Regions from separate parts of the Streptomyces doebereineriae genome, predicted to be linked through region 1. Evidence: riboswitches for the same ligand, from Rfam matches in the RefSeq annotation. Region 1 holds a riboswitch; each other region holds the start of a gene.
The links. Region 1 has a riboswitch for cyclic di-AMP ahead of RNB18_RS36155 (transglycosylase SLT domain-containing protein). Riboswitches for the same ligand answer to the same signal wherever they lie in the genome.
Positions count from the first base shown of each region.

Region 2: it holds a riboswitch for cyclic di-AMP, as region 1 does, so the genes downstream of both, RNB18_RS41900 (C40 family peptidase) here and RNB18_RS36155 (transglycosylase SLT domain-containing protein) in region 1, are expected to answer to the same signal.
Region 3: it holds a riboswitch for cyclic di-AMP, as region 1 does, so the genes downstream of both, RNB18_RS48745 (transglycosylase family protein) here and RNB18_RS36155 (transglycosylase SLT domain-containing protein) in region 1, are expected to answer to the same signal.
Region 4: it holds a riboswitch for cyclic di-AMP, as region 1 does, so the genes downstream of both, RNB18_RS19050 (M23 family metallopeptidase) here and RNB18_RS36155 (transglycosylase SLT domain-containing protein) in region 1, are expected to answer to the same signal.

Region 1 covers NZ_JAVREZ010000016.1:58,438-62,522, reverse strand. Annotated here, with positions in the region: gene RNB18_RS36165 (LacI family DNA-binding transcriptional regulator) at 1-449, shown strand, start outside; gene RNB18_RS36160 (HAD family hydrolase) at 748-1,560, shown strand; gene RNB18_RS36155 (transglycosylase SLT domain-containing protein) at 1,557-2,039, opposite strand; cyclic di-AMP (ydaO/yuaA leader) riboswitch at 2,043-2,218, opposite strand; gene RNB18_RS36150 (CocE/NonD family hydrolase) at 2,487-4,085, opposite strand, start outside.
Region 2 covers NZ_JAVREZ010000022.1:59,335-63,419, forward strand. Annotated here, with positions in the region: gene RNB18_RS41890 (ATP-dependent Clp protease proteolytic subunit) at 1-563, shown strand, start outside; gene RNB18_RS41895 (hypothetical protein) at 571-876, shown strand; cyclic di-AMP (ydaO/yuaA leader) riboswitch at 1,292-1,425, shown strand; gene RNB18_RS41900 (C40 family peptidase) at 1,429-1,902, shown strand; gene RNB18_RS41905 (DUF6328 family protein) at 1,996-2,598, shown strand; gene RNB18_RS41910 (LysE family translocator) at 2,534-3,154, opposite strand; gene RNB18_RS41915 (LysR family transcriptional regulator) at 3,242-4,085, shown strand, end outside.
Region 3 covers NZ_JAVREZ010000035.1:12,064-16,148, reverse strand. Annotated here, with positions in the region: gene RNB18_RS48760 (nucleoside triphosphate pyrophosphohydrolase) at 1-93, shown strand, start outside; gene RNB18_RS48755 (cytochrome P450 family protein) at 90-1,418, shown strand; gene RNB18_RS48750 (transglycosylase family protein) at 1,611-2,591, shown strand; cyclic di-AMP (ydaO/yuaA leader) riboswitch at 2,797-2,964, shown strand; gene RNB18_RS48745 (transglycosylase family protein) at 2,968-3,648, shown strand; gene eno (phosphopyruvate hydratase) at 3,942-4,085, shown strand, end outside.
Region 4 covers NZ_JAVREZ010000006.1:72,903-76,987, forward strand. Annotated here, with positions in the region: gene RNB18_RS19040 (M16 family metallopeptidase) at 1-424, shown strand, start outside; gene RNB18_RS19045 (M16 family metallopeptidase) at 421-1,809, shown strand; cyclic di-AMP (ydaO/yuaA leader) riboswitch at 2,001-2,167, shown strand; gene RNB18_RS19050 (M23 family metallopeptidase) at 2,181-2,933, shown strand; gene RNB18_RS19055 (GntR family transcriptional regulator) at 3,123-3,818, shown strand; gene RNB18_RS19060 (HPr family phosphocarrier protein) at 3,945-4,085, opposite strand, start outside.

The sequences.
Region 1 (4,085 bases):
TCGGCATGGTCACCGGGCCGCTGGACATGCCGGGCGGTCCCGACCGGCTGGCCGGCTACCGGGACGTGCTCGCCGAGGCGGGCCTGCCCTACGACCCGGCGCTCGTGGTCGAGGGCGACTTCCGGCGCAGCGGCGGCGAACGGGCGGCCCGCCGCCTGCTGGCCCAGGCCCCCGACATGGACGCCGTCTTCGTCGCCTCCGACCTCATGGCCCTGGGGGTCGTCAACGTCCTTCAGCAGGCCGGGCGTTCGGTCCCCGGTGACATCACCGTCGGCGGCTTCGACGACTCACCCGCGGCCACCGCCATCGCCCCCGCCCTCACCACCATGCGCCAGCCCTTCGACCGCATCAGCGCCGAGATGGTCCGCATGCTCCTCGCCCAGATCGCCGGCGAGGACACGGCCGGGGTGATCCTCCCGACGGAACTGGTGGTCCGGGACTCGGCGTAGGCGCTCCGCTGGAGGCGCGGTGTGCTGGGTGAGCCGCACGTCGCAGGTGGGGGCACGGCGACGCGGCGCACGCCGGCCTTGGCCGTTGCGCGCCGCTCCCCGGCCGGCAGCCGCGTCAACAGGGCGGAGCCGCACGGGACATGCCCCCGCCCGACCCTGCCCGCTCTCGTGGCGCAGGCCGGCGGGCCGTCCCGCACTGCCGCACCCCGGGAACCGGAACTGTGGTCAACGGATGTGAAAGCAGCAGCCGTCCGGTTCGCGTCGAGTCGCAGGGGCCAACCATCCGTATTCTCTGATCATGGCCGCCTCCCCCGCATATGCACTGATCGCCACCGACCTGGACGGCACGCTGCTCCGCGCCGACGACACCCTCTCCGACCGGTCGTTGACCGCGCTCGCGCGGGTGGCCGCGAGGGGGGCCCGGCATCTCGTCGTGACGGGACGGCCGGCACCCAGAGTGCGGCCGCTGCTCGACGACCTGGGCAGTACGGGGCTCGCGGTGTGCGGGCAGGGCGCGCAGGTGTACGACGCCGGTGCGGGCCGTCTGCTGTGGTCGGTGACCCTGGACCGGGAGCTGGCCGAGACCGCGCTCGGGAAGATCGAGGCCGAGGTCGGCCAGGTGTACGCGGCCGTCGACCAGGACGGTGTCGACGGGCTCACGCTCATCGAGCCGGGATATCTGATGCCCCATCCGACCCTGCCGGCCGTGCGGGTCGGCCGGCGCGACGACCTGTGGTGCGAGCCGATCAGCAAGGTGCTGCTGCGCCATCCCTACCTGTCCGACGACGAGTTGGCGGTGACGGCGCGCTCGGTGGTGGGCTCGCTGGCCACGGTCACCATGTCGGGGCCCGGGACCGTCGAACTCCAGCCATGTGGCATCACCAAGGCGACGGGCCTCGCGCTGGCCGCCGAACACCTGGGCCTGGGACCGGAGATGACGATCGCCTTCGGCGACATGCCCAACGACATCCCCATGTTCGACTGGGCGGCCCACGGCGTCGCGATGGCCAACGCCCACCCCGAACTCAGGGCCGTGGCCGACGAGGTGACCCTGTCGAACGAGGACGACGGCATCGCCGTCGTCCTCGAAAGACTGTTTCCCGAGGCCTAGTAGGCGCCCCAGACATTGTCGATGGACCCGTAGCGCTGGGCCGCGTAGTTGCAGGCCGCGGTGATGTTCGCGACCGGGTCGTACGGGTCCCACGACGTGTTGGCCACGTGGTAGGCGTTGAAGGTCGGGTCGATCACCTGGAGCAGGCCCTTGGAGGGGGTGCCGGCGGCCGCGTTGGAGTCCCAGAGGTTGATGGCCCAGGGGTTGCCGGAGGACTCACGGATGATGTTGCGGTAGATGCTGTCGTAGGAGCCGGGAATCCCGTGCTCCGCCATGACGGCGAGCGAGGCGCGGATCCAGCCGTCCAGGTTGTTGGGGTAGCCGAGCGTGGCCGCGGTCTGCACGGTCGGGGTGGCCGCGGACGCGCTGGTCGCGCCGATCAGGGGGAGCGCGAGCACGGCGACTCCGGTGCCGGCGACGGCGAGCTTGCGGACGAGACGGCTGGTACGGGTACGTCGGTGCTGAGCGGCAGCAGACATGGCGAAGTTCCTCTCCGGCGCCTGCGAGGTGAGCTGTCGGGTTCGGGCTGGAGTTGCCCGGCCACGCCTACGAAAGGCGTGACTTCACCCCGAGCCGTACCGGTATGTCCGAAGACGCCCGGTCCGGCGGCTTACCTGGGTCCCCCGCTCCTGCCCTGGTTTCTCGGTGGGTGTACGGGCGGTGGCAGGATTCGGCGTCCGCCCGACAGGCCGGGAACGTATGCGAGAGCACATGTCCGGAACAAGTGGCGAATTCACATGCGATGCCTATTGACCTTGGTCTGAGGCATTTGGGGCACTTGATCCTTTGCGGTCGCCAAGCTCAACTGACGCTTTGGCAAAGGCGGATCGACAGATTCCGGATCGGTGCCTGTTCACCTGCCCGCGTGGGCCAAGTCACAGCCGAGCGCAAGAGGGGTAAAACGGTCAAGAGTGCCCAACTCGTGGTCAACCGCCCGTCCGTGGGATCCGCTTCTCCCACGTCCGGTGGAAGACCACCTCACCGCCCTCGGTGCAGACGACCTCGTTCGAGGTGTGGAAGTCCGTCCCGTCGCAGGTGATCTCCGAGCGGGTCCGGACGGTCGCGTCCCAGGCGAGCTCCGGTCGGTGCAGCCGGATCGACCAGTCCGAGCGGGTGCGGGCGGACAGCGGGTCGTGCTCGTCGATCGTGTACGTCTCCAGCGCGTCCTCGGTGAACTCCAGACCGTCGGGGTACACGCGCGTGCCGCCGTACCGCGGGGCGACCTCGAGACGCCACTCACCCTTGGCCACGTCACGGACGATCAGGCGCTCGGGGCGCGGCTCGTCGAAGGTCGCGGGGTGGCTGACGCCGAGCGGCTCGGACTGCTCCGGCTCCTCGAACGCGATGTCCGAGGAGGCTTCACGCGCGCGTACCGGCAGTTCGAGGAAGCTCCCCGCGGGCTCCAGTGCGAATCCCGCCTGCGAACCGGGCTGCGGCCAGATCCACGGCCAGTACGCCGAGGAGACGGCGAGCCGGATGCGGTGGCCGGGCGGGAACGCGTACCCGATGCCGTTCAGTTCGAAGCTCACCTCCTGCGTCGCGCCCGGCTCCCAGGGCACCGCCCGGTCCCGCCCATGGCGTGCCGAGAGGTTCAGCACGCCCCGCGTGACCAGGGTCGACGACCCGTCCGGGGCGACATCGCACAGCCGCGCGACGACCTGCCCGCGCGACACCTCCGAGGTCACCCTCAGCCGCACCCGCGGCCGTCCGAGGACCCACGTCTCCTCACCCACCGCGAACTCGAAGCAGGCCGAACGCGCGTCCTCCTCCCGCTGGTCCGGCGGCAGGTCGGCGCCGTTCCCGAACGGGAGGAAACGGCCGGCGTCCACGCCCGTGTGCTGCGGGGAGCGGACCAGGACAGCAGGGCCCTGGAGGCCGTACGACACCGTCGTCACGTTCGGGGAAGGCCACGTCGGCTCGCCGACCCAGCGGCCGGGCAGGGTGTCGTAGACCGTGGCCGGGGGGTGGGAGTCGCTCACGTAGGCCCTCAGGAGCGGTTCCCGCATGACGCCGGTGTCGACGCCCTTCAGGTGCTGGTCCCACCAGCGCAGGGTTTCCTGGAGGAAGCCGATCGCCGGGCCGGGCGGCAGGCCGCGGTCCGGGTACTGGTGGGACCACGGACCGATGAGCCCCCGCACGCGCTCGGCGGGGAGGTGCTCGACGAGTCTGAGGACCGTGTCGCGGTACGGGTCGTGCCAGCCGCCCACCGCGAGTACGGCCGCGTCGATCGCGCCGTAGTCCTCGCAGACGCTGCCGTGGCGCCAGTAGTCGTCGCGCGTCTGGTGGTCGAGCCAGGTGTGGATGAACGGGTCGACCTGTTCGAGTCGTCCCAGCCACATGTCCCGCCAGGCGTCGCCGACATGGAGCGGATCCGGCGGCCGGGAGACGTAGGCGAGCATCGTCGCCGACCAGGCGTGCATGTCCACCGCGAGGACGGAACCACCCATGTAGTGCACGTCGTTGTCATAGCGGTCGTCGGTGGAGCAGACCGTGACGACCGCCTTGAGCGGCTCGGGTGCGAGGGC
Region 2 (4,085 bases), on a different contig from region 1:
ATCCGTACTCGAAGCTGCTGGAGGAGCGGATCGTCTTCCTCGGGACCCGGATCGACGACATCTCGGCGAACGATCTGATGGCGCAGTTCATGTACCTCGAGTACCAGGACCCGGACCGGGACATCTCGCTGTACATCAACTCCCCCGGCGGCTCGTTCAGCGCGATGTCGGCGCTCTACGACACGATGCAGTACGTCAGTTGTGACGTGGAGACGACGTGCCTCGGGCAGGCCGGTTCCTCCGCGGCCGTGCTGCTGGCCGCCGGCACCCCCGGCAAGCGTTCCGTGCTGCCGGGCGCGCGGGTGGTGATCCACCAGCCCGCGCTGAGCGAGCCGGTGCAGGGGCAGGCCAGCGATCTGGCCATCCAGGCCGACGAACTGACCCGGGTGCGGGCCTGCCTGGAGGAGATGCTCGTCCGGCACACCGGGCGCAGCGCCGAGCAGGTGAGCGTGGACATCGAGCGGGACAAGATCCTGGACGCGCAGGGCGCCCTGGACTACGGCCTCGCGGACGCGATCGTCCCGAGCCGCAAGTCCTCGCGCACCACGCCGGACGCGAGGTGAGCCGTAGATGGTGCCGGACCTTCCACCGCTGCCCGCGCTCACACGCGCCGAGGGCGAGCTGATCGACCGTTATCTCGACGTGGTCGACCTGCTGGGCCGGATCAACCCGGCCCGGCGCGAGGACACCTATGGCGGACTGCGCGCGGCGCAGGCGCTGGTGAGCAGGGCGACCGAGCTGCGCGACGCGCTCGTGCTGATGCACGGCCGTGGTGAGCGCGAGCTGCACGCCGCGACGCTGGCACGAGCTCTTCGGGTTCTGGACGGAGAGCGGCGCACGTCCCGGGTCACCGTGCCCCCCGAATCCGGCAATTGACGCACCGACAGCATTTCCGGGCGTCCCGCGGTCTGACGGGACGTCCGGAGGGCCTTTGAAACGGACCAAACGACGTACCACCATTTGCAGGAGGCGCGGCTCCTTTTTCAGGACCCCCGGAGTTGCACAACGCGCGTAGTACGGGAGCGGAATGAGGAGTTCCTGTGCTGGTCCGGGGGCCTTCGGGGCCCTCGACACCCCTTCGTTCGAAGACGTGTCCACCCGAACGGGTGAGTGGTGAGTAACAACACAAACCCCCGGTTCCGTTGGGTTTTTGGGACATCCGTGCGCCAAGATCCCTGACTGACGACAAGCCCCCGCCGCAGCGGCGGGGCGGTCCGGGCGGACGCCGAGTCCTGCCGCCGCCCGGATGACCGGTCGACAGAAGTGGATCGGCAGGAGTGGAGGACCCAGGCACGACGGGTCGCCGGAACGGTCACGCCATGACCGGGCCGAGCAGCCCTTGGGGTGAAGCCGCGTCAGCGGCCGGGCAACTTCGCCAGCCCGAATCCGACAGGTCATCCTTCACAGGCGGCTGACGAAGGGTTGCGCATGACTGCGCTCAATCGTGTCCCGTCGCTGATGGTCCGGGCCGGTACGGCCTCGGCCTTCGCCATCGCCGCCGTGGGCGGCTCCGTCGTGGTCCCGGGTGTCGCAGCCGACGCCGCCGCCGCGACGCCGGCGACGAAGGCACTCAAGGTCGCGGCTTCCAAGAAGGGCTCGCCGTACAAGTACGGCGCCACGGGGCCCCGCCGCTTCGACTGCTCAGGGCTCACGCTGTACTCGTTCAAGAAGGCGGGCAAGAAGCTCCCTCGTACGGCGGCCCAGCAGTACAACAAGACCCGCCACATCGGCGCCGGCAGCCGTAAGGCCGGCGACCTGGTGTTCTTCCACTCGGGTTCGAGCGTCTACCACGTCGGCATCTACGCCGGGAAGGGAAAGATCTGGCACGCCCCGAAGACCGGGGACGTGGTGAGGCTGCAGAAGATCTGGACGAAGAGCGTCTGGTACGGCCGGGTCAAGTGACGCCCCGAGGGGGTGGTGGCGACCTGACCTCCCGCCGCCCCCTCGGGTCCCCCGGCACGCGTGACACGGGCTCAGGTGGTTACCCGTGGCGTCATGGCCGACCACCGCCCGTGCACCGCCCGCAACGAGACGCCGCTGGAGCGCGCCGACCGCAACTTCGGCGAGCTGCTCCAGGAACTGCGCGTCACCCAGACCGGGGTGCAGATCCTCTTCGCCTTCCTGCTGACCCTGGCCTTCACCCAGCGCTTCCCGTCCCTCGACACCTTCCAGCGCGCCACGTACGTCACCACGCTGCTCCTCGCGGTACTCGCGGCGGCCCTGTTCACCGCGCCCGCCGCCCTGCACCGCTCGCTCTTCCAACGCGGCGCCAAGGCCCGCATCGTGCAGGTCTCCTCCCGGCTGGCCACGGTCGGCATGGGGGTTCTGGTGCTCGCGTTCACCGGGTCGGTACTGCTCGTGGTGGACGTGACGACGGGCCGGGCCGGCGGAGTGGCCGCGGGCGCGGCGACCCTGCTGGTGTGCCTGGGCCTGTGGGGACTGCTCCCCCGGCTGGTCCGGCGGGCGGGACTCGCCGAGGAACGCAGGACGGCACAGCCGCACCCGGCGCCTCCGTCCGCGAAGCGCGAGGTGGTCAGGCCGCGAGCAGCGGCTCGGCCAGGAGCATCACCCCGAGAACCGTCAACGCGCCTGCGGTGACCCCGGCGACGGCCCGGGCCGCCCGCGGCCGGCGCAGCCACCGCCCCAGCCGGTCCACGAGCACGGCCACCGCCGGGAACCACACCAGCGCGAGAACGACCACGATCAGCGCGAGCGGCAGCGTCCCGGGCAGCGCGGAGCTTCCCTGGGGCACGAACTGCGGCAGCAGACTGAGGAAGGTGATGGGGACCTTGGGATTGAGTGCGTTGGTGACGAACCCCTGCCGCAGGGGGTGTACCGCCGCGCCGGCCTCGACGACGGTCTCCGTGCGTGTCCGCCGCAGGTCCAGCAAGGTCCGTACGCCCAGGTACAACACATAACCCCCGCCCAGCAGTTGAAGCGCCCGGAACAGCGCGGGCACGGCCGTGAGCACCGCGGCGACGCCGGCCACCGCGAGCGCCGTGTGGACCAGTAGCCCGCCCACGACGCCGAGCGCGCAGGCGACCCCGGCCCGGCGGGAGACCAGGGCGTTGCGTACGACGACGGTGAAGTCGGCGCCCGGCATGGCGACCATGCCGGCGGCGACCCCGGTGAAGGCGATGATCTGTCCGTCCATGCGGACCAGCCTGCCGCGAGAGAGCCTTCAGCAGGTATGTCGAATAACCTGGGTTTCCCTTAAGCACTCCTTTAGGCAGGCCTCGGTATGTACGACCCGGTCCGGCTCGCCGCCCTGGTCGCCGTCGCGGAGGCGGGCTCGATCACCCGGGCCGCCGAACGCCTCGGCTACACCCCGCCCGCGCTCTCCCAGCAGCTGGCCAAGCTGGAGCGGGAGGCGGGTACCGCTCTTCTCGTACGGCATCACCGCGGCGCGCGGCTCACCGGTGCGGGTGAGTTGCTGGTGGCGCGGGCCCGGCGGGTGCTGGACGAGCTGGACCGGGCCCGGCATGAGCTCGCCCGGCTGACCGGCCTGGCGGGCGGCACGCTCAGGCTGGGCACCTTCCAGACGGCGGGCATTCAGCTGCTGCCGCCGGTGCTGAGCACGTTCCGCCGGACGTACCCGGACGTGGAGCTGTCGGTCGCCTTCCACGAACCCACGGCCGGGATCACCGCGGTGGCGGCCGGCGAGATCGACCTGGCGCTGACGCACGCCTACGAGCCGGGCGAGCCCCCCTCCCTCCCGGCCACCCTGAGCTCGGAGCCGCTGCTGACCGAGGAGCTGGTCCTCGTGACGGCCCCCGGACATGCCCTCGCGGGCGGCTCGACGCGGCTGCCGCTGGCGGAGCTCGCTGGTGAGCCGCTGATCAGCATGGCGCCGGATCATCCGGCCCGGCGGGAGGTGGAAGCGGTGCTGGCCCGGTCCGGGGCCACGCCGTCGGTGCTGGTGGCGACCCCGGGATACGCCCTGGTGTGCGCGCTGGCCAGCGCGGGGCTCGGGGTCGGGGTGGTGCCGGAGATGGTGGCCCGGACGGCGGCCACTCCGGTGGGCACGCGACTGCTGGAGGCCGGCGCGTTGCGCCGTACGATCTCGGTCGTCCACCGGACCGGCG
Region 3 (4,085 bases), on a different contig from region 1:
CCGGAGGCGGCCCTGCGTGCGGCGGCCCGCCTGTACCGGGACGCGATCCGGGAGGTCGAGGCACCCCACCCGCCGGATAACGTCAAGGAGTGACCGACCAGCCCCGAGCCAACCCCGCCGGCCCTGCGACCCCCGGCACCCCCGCGTGTCCTGCCGTCCCCGCCGCCGCGACTCCCGCCCCCGAGTTGTTCTCCTGGGAGTTCGCCACCAACCCCTACCCCGCCTACGCCTGGCTCCGCGAGCACGCCCCCGTGCACAGGACCCGGCTGCCCAGCGGGGTGGAGGCCTGGCTGGTCACCCGGTACGCCGATGCCAAGCAGGCCCTCGCCGACCAGCGGCTCAGCAAGAACCCGGCCCACCACGACGAGCCCGCGCACGCCAAGGGCAAAACGGGGATCCCGGGGGAGCGCAAGGCGGAGCTGATGACGCATCTGCTGAACATCGACCCGCCGGATCACACCAGGCTCCGACGGCTCGTCAGCAAGGCGTTCACGCCCAGGAGGGTCGCCGAATTCACGCCGCGAGTGCAGGAGTTGACCGACCGTCTCATCGACGGGTTCGCCGCCACCGGCACCGCCGACCTCATCCACGACTTCGCCTTCCCGCTCCCCATCTACGCGATCTGCGACCTGCTCGGCGTCCCGCGCGAGGACCAGGACGACTTCCGGGACTGGGCGGGCATGATGATCCGTCACGGAGGAGGCCCACGGGGTGGGGTCGCGCGGTCCGTGAAGAAGATGCGCGGCTATCTCGCCGAGCTCATCCACCGGAAGCGGGAAGCGCTGCCCGACGAGCCGGCCCCGGGCGAGGACCTCATCTCCGGGCTGATCCGCGCCTCCGATCACGGCGAGCACCTCACCGAGAACGAGGCCGCGGCAATGGCCTTCATCCTTCTGTTCGCCGGTTTCGAGACCACGGTCAATCTCATCGGCAACGGCGTGTACGCCCTCCTCACCCACCCCGAGCAGCGGAACCGGCTGCAGCAGTCCCTGGCCGACCGGGAAAGAGGCCTTCTGGAGACCGGTGTGGAGGAGCTCCTGCGGTACGACGGCCCGGTCGAGCTGGCCACCTGGCGGTTCGCCACCGAGCCCCTGCGGATCGGCGGTCAGGACATCGCGGCCGGTGACCCGGTGCTCGTCGTGCTCGCGGCGGCGGACCGGGATCCCGAGCGGTTCGCCGACCCCGATGTGCTCGATCTGTCCCGCCGTGACAATCAGCACCTCGGTTACGGCCACGGCATCCACTACTGCCTCGGTGCCCCGCTCGCCCGCCTGGAGGGGCAGACCGCGCTCGCCACCCTCCTCACCCGTCTCCCGGACCTGCAACTCGGGGTGGATTCAGCCGATTTGCGCTGGCGTGGGGGGCTCATCATGCGTGGACTGCGTACTTTGCCCGTGGAGTTCACGCCCGTCCGGTAATCGACCGAGGGGTCCGGCCTATCCCCGCGCGGGGCCGCGTAAACATGACGCGACCTCAAGTCTGTGATCTTCACGTGATCTACGCGGCATTAACTTGTGACAAGTGATCGAACCCCTATACGTTCACGGACCAGCGCGGTGCCCTGCAACATCCGCCGCGCAGGTCCCTGCTCTCTCGGGAAAGGTCCCCTCATGCTCTCCGGGAACGGTCGTCACCGTCGCCCCCGTCAGGCTCCGGCTCTCCTCATTGCGGCCGGTGTGACGGGATCCGCCATCGCGATCCCACTGCTTGGAGCGACCGGAGCGAGCGCCGCCACCGGCACCACCTGGGACCGGGTCGCGGAGTGCGAGAGCGGCGGCTCCTGGAGCGCGAACGACGGCAACGGCTACTACGGCGGCCTCCAGATGTCCCAGGAGAACTGGGAGAAGTACGGCGGCCTCGAGTACGCCAAGACCGCGGACCTGGCCAGCCGCAACCAGCAGATAGCCGTGGCCGAGAAGCTCCTCGCGGACCAGGGCATCGCCGCATGGCCGACCTGCGGTCTGCTCAACGGTCTCAGCAAGGACTCGGGCTCGGCGGATGTCGACACGGGTCTGGAGAGCGGGACGCCCTCGGCTTCGGCCTCCGGCTCGTCGGAATCATCCGATTCGTCCGGTTCCTCCAACTCGTCGGGCTCCGAGGAGTCTTCCGGTCTGCTCGACGCGCTGGACGGCTCGTCCGCGACTCCCTCGCCGTCGGCCACCTCCTCCAGCGGCGACGCTGGTTCCGCCAAGTCGGACAAAAAGAACTCTTCGAGTTCCGAAGGTTCCGCCACGGAAGAAGCGCAGCCTTCCGACAGCTCGCCCGTGGTGAGTCCAGAAGAGGATGAAGCGGACAAGTCGTGGCAGGAGGGCAGCTCTTCGGCCCTCGTGGACGTCGGCGCCCTCGGCTCCGGCAAGCACCGGGGCGGCAGCGCCGAGGGGAGTGCGACGAAGAGCACGGCTTCCGCCACGGTCGGCCGGCACGCCGCCCGTACCTACACCGTCCAGGAGGGCGACTCCCTCGCCTCCATCGCCGACTCCCTTGGCCTCGACGGCGGATGGCGCGCCCTCTACGCCGAGAACAAGGACCGTATCGGGGCCGACCCGAGCAACATCGTCGCCGGTCAGGCGCTCGACACAGGGGTTGAATAGGGCTGAAAAGCCCAGAAAAACAGCGGGAGTTCACGTCACACTTCGCACCGAATGTCCACTTTGGTGAAAGTGTGGGATGAGTCTCAGAAGCCCTGATCGTCTTTGAAATTCCGCCGAACGCGTGTCTACGGTCGTGACCGCTCGGCAACCCGAGCCCCGTCTGTCGCAACGCCGAATCCTGCCAGCGGCCGTACGGGAACAGTCGTCGCGTCAAGCGCCGTAGGCAGGAGCGGGGGACCCAAGGTAAGCGCCGGACCCAGCAGTTCACGCTGGACCGGCTTGGGGTGAAGCCGCGCACCGCAGGGTGCGCGACCGGGCAACTCAACCGGCCCGAACCCGACAGCTCACCTCGCAGGCGTCGGTGAGGGGATCCACCATGCTGTTTTCCGGTAAGGGCAAGCACCGTCGTCCGTCCAAGGCCACCCGCGCCGCCGCGCTCGCCGGTGTCACCGGTGTCGCCATCGCCGCCCCGCTGATGGCGGCCGGCAACGCCTCCGCCGCCACCGCCTCCGAGTGGGACACCGTCGCCCAGTGCGAGTCCGGCGGCAACTGGTCCATCAACACCGGCAACGGCTACTACGGCGGTCTCCAGTTCTCGGCCTCCACCTGGGCCGCGTACGGCGGCACGCAGTACGCCGCGCAGGCCAACCAGGCCAGCAAGTCCCAGCAGATCGCCGTCGCCGAGAAGGTCCTCGCCTCGCAGGGCAAGGGTGCCTGGCCGGTCTGCGGCACGGGCCTGTCCAGCGCCACCTACAGCGGCGGCAGCAGCTCGTCCTCCTCCAACAGCTCCTCGAACACGAGCAGCCGTTCGACCGAGGAGCAGAGCGCCTCCCGTTCGACCGACCGCCCGGCGGCCAAGAAGACCGTCACCACCCCGACCGGCAAGAAGGTCAAGAAGGGCGACGGCGAGTACAAGGTCGTCAAGGGTGACACCCTCAGCTCGATCGCCGAGAAGCACCAGGTCAAGGGCGGCTGGCAGAAGCTGTTCAAGCTGAACAAGGACATCATCACCGACGCCGACTTCATCTACCCGGGTCAGCAGCTGCACCTGAAGTAAGACCCAGCCGAACCACAGCGCCCTCACATCCGTGTCCTTCATGATGAAGGCCTCGTGAGGGTCCCCCCCCGTCCCCACGGGCTCCCCGCTCCGGTGCGTGTTCCCCCGTACGCACCGGAGCGGGGTTTTTCATGCGCCGCTGCCGGGACGTCTTTGTTCAGTTCAGAAACAATTTACTCTCGGTTCTGTCCACGGGGCGGTCCACACGGTGGCCGATCCACCGGAGCCGGTTAGGCTCGGTCTCGCAGAACCCACCGCGGTCCCGGCGGACCGTGTCACACCCCAAGAAGGAGATGCTCGTGCCGTCCATCGACGTCGTCGTAGCCCGGGAAATCCTGGACTCCCGAGGCAACCCCACGGTCGAGGTCGAGGTCGGCCTCGACGACGGCAGCACGGGTCGTGCCGCCGTTCCGTCCGGCGCCTCCACGGGTGCCTTC
Region 4 (4,085 bases), on a different contig from region 1:
GACCTCCGGGGACGTCGAGGTACCGGTCATCGAGGCCGCCATCGACGAGGAGCTCGCCCGGTTCGCCGAGGAGGGCCCCACGGCCGAGGAAATGGAGCGCGCCCAGGCCCAGTTGGAGCGCGAGTGGCTGGACCGGCTCGGCACCGTCGCGGGCCGCGCCGACGAACTGTGCCGCTACGCCGTCCTGTTCGGCGACCCGCAGCTCGCCCTGTCCGCCGTACAGCGCGTCCTGGAGGTGAGCGCCGAGGAGGTCCAGGCGGTCGCCAAGGCCAAGCTGCGCCCCGACAACCGCGCGGTGCTCGTCTACGAGCCCACCGCCCCGGCCGAGATCGCCCAGAGCGCCGAGGACGCCGAGGGCGCCGAAGACCCGGAGTCCGCGGCCACCGTGGAAGCCACCGACGAGAACGAGGAGGCGGCCAAGTGACCGAGCTCGCCGCGATGGATTTCCACCCGCAGCCGCAGGCGGGCGAGCCCAAGGTCTGGGCCTTCCCCGCCCCCGAGCGCGGGACGCTCGACAACGGCCTCACGCTCCTGCGCTGCCACCGCCCCGGCCAGCAGGTCGTCGCCGTCGAGGTGCTCCTGGACGCACCCCTGGACGCCGAGCCGGCCGGCCTGGACGGCGTCGCCACGATTATGGCGCGTGCCTTCTCCGAGGGCACCGACAAGCACTCCGCCGAGGAGTTCGCCGCCGAGTTGGAGCGCTGCGGCGCCACCCTCGACGCGCACGCGGACCACCCGGGCGTCCGCCTCAGCCTCGAAGTGCCTGTCTCGCGCCTCGCCAAGGCGCTCGGTCTGCTCGCCGACGCCCTCAGGGCGCCCGCGTTCGCGGACAGCGAGGTCGAGCGGCTCGTCCGCAACCGCCTGGACGAGATCCCGCACGAGCTGGCCAACCCGTCCCGCCGCGCCGCCAAGGAGCTCTCCCGGGAGCTCTTCCCGACCGACTCGCGCATGTCGCGCCCGCGCCAGGGCACCGAGGAGACGGTCGAGAACATCGACTCCGCGGCCGTGCGCGGCTTCTACGAGAAGCATGTGCGCCCCGCCACCGCGACCGCCGTGGTGGTCGGCGACCTCACCGGCATCGACCTGGACGCCCTGCTCGGCGACACCCTCGGTTCCTGGACCGGCTCCACGGGCCGGCCGCGGCCGGTGCCGCCGGTGACCGCCGACGACACCGGCCGGGTCGTCATCGTGGACCGCCCGGGCGCCGTCCAGACGCAGCTGCTGATCGGCCGCATCGGCGCCGACCGGCACGCACGCGTGTGGCCCGCGCAGGTGCTCGGCACGTACTGCCTCGGCGGCACCCTCACCTCCCGCTTGGACCGTGTCCTGCGCGAGGAGAAGGGCTACACCTACGGTGTGCGCTCGTTCGGGCAGGTCCTCAGGTCCGCCCCGGACGGTTCGGGCGCCGCGATGCTCGCCATCAGCGGCTCCGTCGACACCCCGAACACCGGTCCCGCCCTGGACGACCTGTGGAAGGTGCTGCGCACGCTCGCCGAAGGCGGCCTCACCGACGCCGAGCGCGATGTCGCCGTACAGAACCTCGTCGGTGTGGCGCCGCTCAAGTACGAGACCGCGGCGGCCGTGGCGAGCACGCTGGCCGACCAGGTCGAGCAGCACCTGCCGGACGACTACCAGGCGGCCCTGTACCAGCAGCTCGCCGCGACCGGCACCGTCGAGGCCACCGCGGCCGTCGTGAACGCCTTCCCGGTGGACCGGCTGGTGACGGTCCTGGTCGGCGACGCGGCCGCCATCAAGGAGCCCGTCGAGGCCCTCGGCATCGGCGAAGTCAAGGTCGTGACGGCCGAGTAGAGGCACCCGACCTCGGGGGCCCTGGTGACGCAAGCGCCACCAGGGCCCTCAGATGTCCGAATTGGGCAGGAGGTTGCCTGTCTGCCCTGTGGGATGCGCTACAAAACCCGTGATCCGTTTGGGGATTGAAAGTGGCCCCGCTTAGCGTCCTCTGGGCTGTCCGTCAGGCACTGCGCCGCGCCCGCGGCACCGGACAGTCATCGCCGAGTCCCCGCATGGCGCGAGCCAGGGGAGCCGGGGACCCACATCACGCGTCCCTGGGGTGAATCGGACGCCCGCGCGAGCCGCGAGGGAGTCCGTAGGAGACCTTCCTGCTCCGAACCCGTCAGCTAACCCGGTAGGCGAGAAGGAAGGAAAGGACCAGCCACCACATGGCGTTCACCTGCGCCACCGGGAAGCACCGTCGTCCCAGCCGCATGAAGCGCACCACCGCCCGCGCGGCGGGCGTCGCGGCCCTCGCCACCACCGGCGTCATCGGCACCATCGCCGCCCCCGCATTCGCCGCCGACAACTCCGTCGAGCAGACCGGCCTCATGCCCGTCGTCAGCGCCGGTGAGTCCCTCGCCGACCAGCTCGACGCCCAGGCCGCCGCCCAGGCGCAGGCCGCCGCGCAGAAGAAGGCGGCGGCGGAGGCCAAGCGCAAGGCCGAGGCGCGCGCCAAGGAGATACGCGAGGCCAAGGAGCGCGCAGCCCGCGAGGCCGAGCGCGAGCGCCTCAACCGCTTCGTCGTCCCGATCTCCGGCTCCTACGTCTCGACCGGCTACAAGACCGGCGGCTCCCTGTGGTCGTCCGGCAGCCACACCGGTGTCGACTTCCACGCCGCGAGCGGCACTTCCGTGCACGCGGTCGGCCGCGGCACCGTCGTGGAGGCCGGCTGGGGCGGGTCGTACGGCAACGAGATCGTGATCAGGATGGCCGACGGCACGTACACCCAGTACGGCCACCTGTCGTCCATCGGCGTCTCGGTCGGCCAGTCGGTCACCCCGGGCCAGCAGATCGGACTGTCCGGCGCGACCGGCAACGTCACCGGGCCGCACCTGCACTTCGAGGCGCGCACCACCGCCGAGTACGGCTCGGACATCGACCCCGTCGCCTACCTGCGCTCGCACGGCGTGAACGTCTGACGACCCACCGCGCGATCTCCGCGAGGCCCCGGCTCCCCCGAGCCGGGGTTTCGTCGTTTCCGCCGCCCCGTTGTCCAAAAAATATCCTCGGATTCCGGTCCGCCGTCGGAAATTCCCGTTCATTGCAATAGAGTCACTGAACACACGTCAATCGGCGACGTTTCACGGGGATTAAGACGGAGGTCGGACATGCGTATTCCGGCGCACTCGGTATGCACGGCGATCCGGGACGACATCGTCGCCGGTGTCTACGAGCGCGGCAGCCGACTCACCGAGGAACTGCTCGCCCGCCGCTACGGAGTCTCCCGTGTCCCGGTCCGGGAAGCCCTGCGCACGCTGGAGGCCGAGGGCTTCGTGGTGACGCGGCGGCACGCGGGCGCGTGCGTGGCAGAGCCGACCGAGCAGGAGGGCGCCGACCTCCTGGAGATGCGGATGCTCCTCGAGCCGCTCGGCGCCTCCCGGGCCGCCCAGCGCCGCACCGAGGCCCATCTGAAGGTGCTGCGCGGCCTGGTCCGGCTGGGCCAGGAACGGGCCAGGAGGGGCAACAGCGAGGATCTGCGCTCCCTGGGGGGCTGGTTCCACGAGACGCTCGCCCAGGCCTCCGGCAGTCCCGCGCTGACCTCGATGCTGACCCAGCTGCGGCACAAGATCGCCTGGATGTACGTCGTGGACGCGCCGGCCAACCCCGCGGAGTCCTGGGCCGAGCACGGCGCGATCGTGGACGCGGTGGCGCGCGGGGACGGCGAGCGCGCGCGGGCGATCACGGCACTGCACACCGAGCGCTCGGGCGCCGTTCACCGGCTGAGGTTCACCTCCGGGCAGGACCGCGCGGACCGTGTGAGGACCTCGCAACATCCTGTAAACGTGACAGGCCTGCAGCATTAACACGGGCGCCGTATACAAAGAGAGGGTAATTCGAAGGGGAGTATTCCTGCTGCCCGAAAAAGGGAAATGCGAAGGGCCCGCCCGGTAATTCGGACGAGCCCCTCGATGCTTTTAAGGCACCTTCCCTCAGACGGTCTCGGGAAGCTCCTCGAGCCCCTCGGCGACCAGCTTCGCGAGGCGGTCGAGGGCCGCGTCCGCACCCTCGGCGTCGGAAGCGAGGACGATCTCCTCGCCGCCCTGCGCACCCAGGCCGAGAACGGCCAGCAT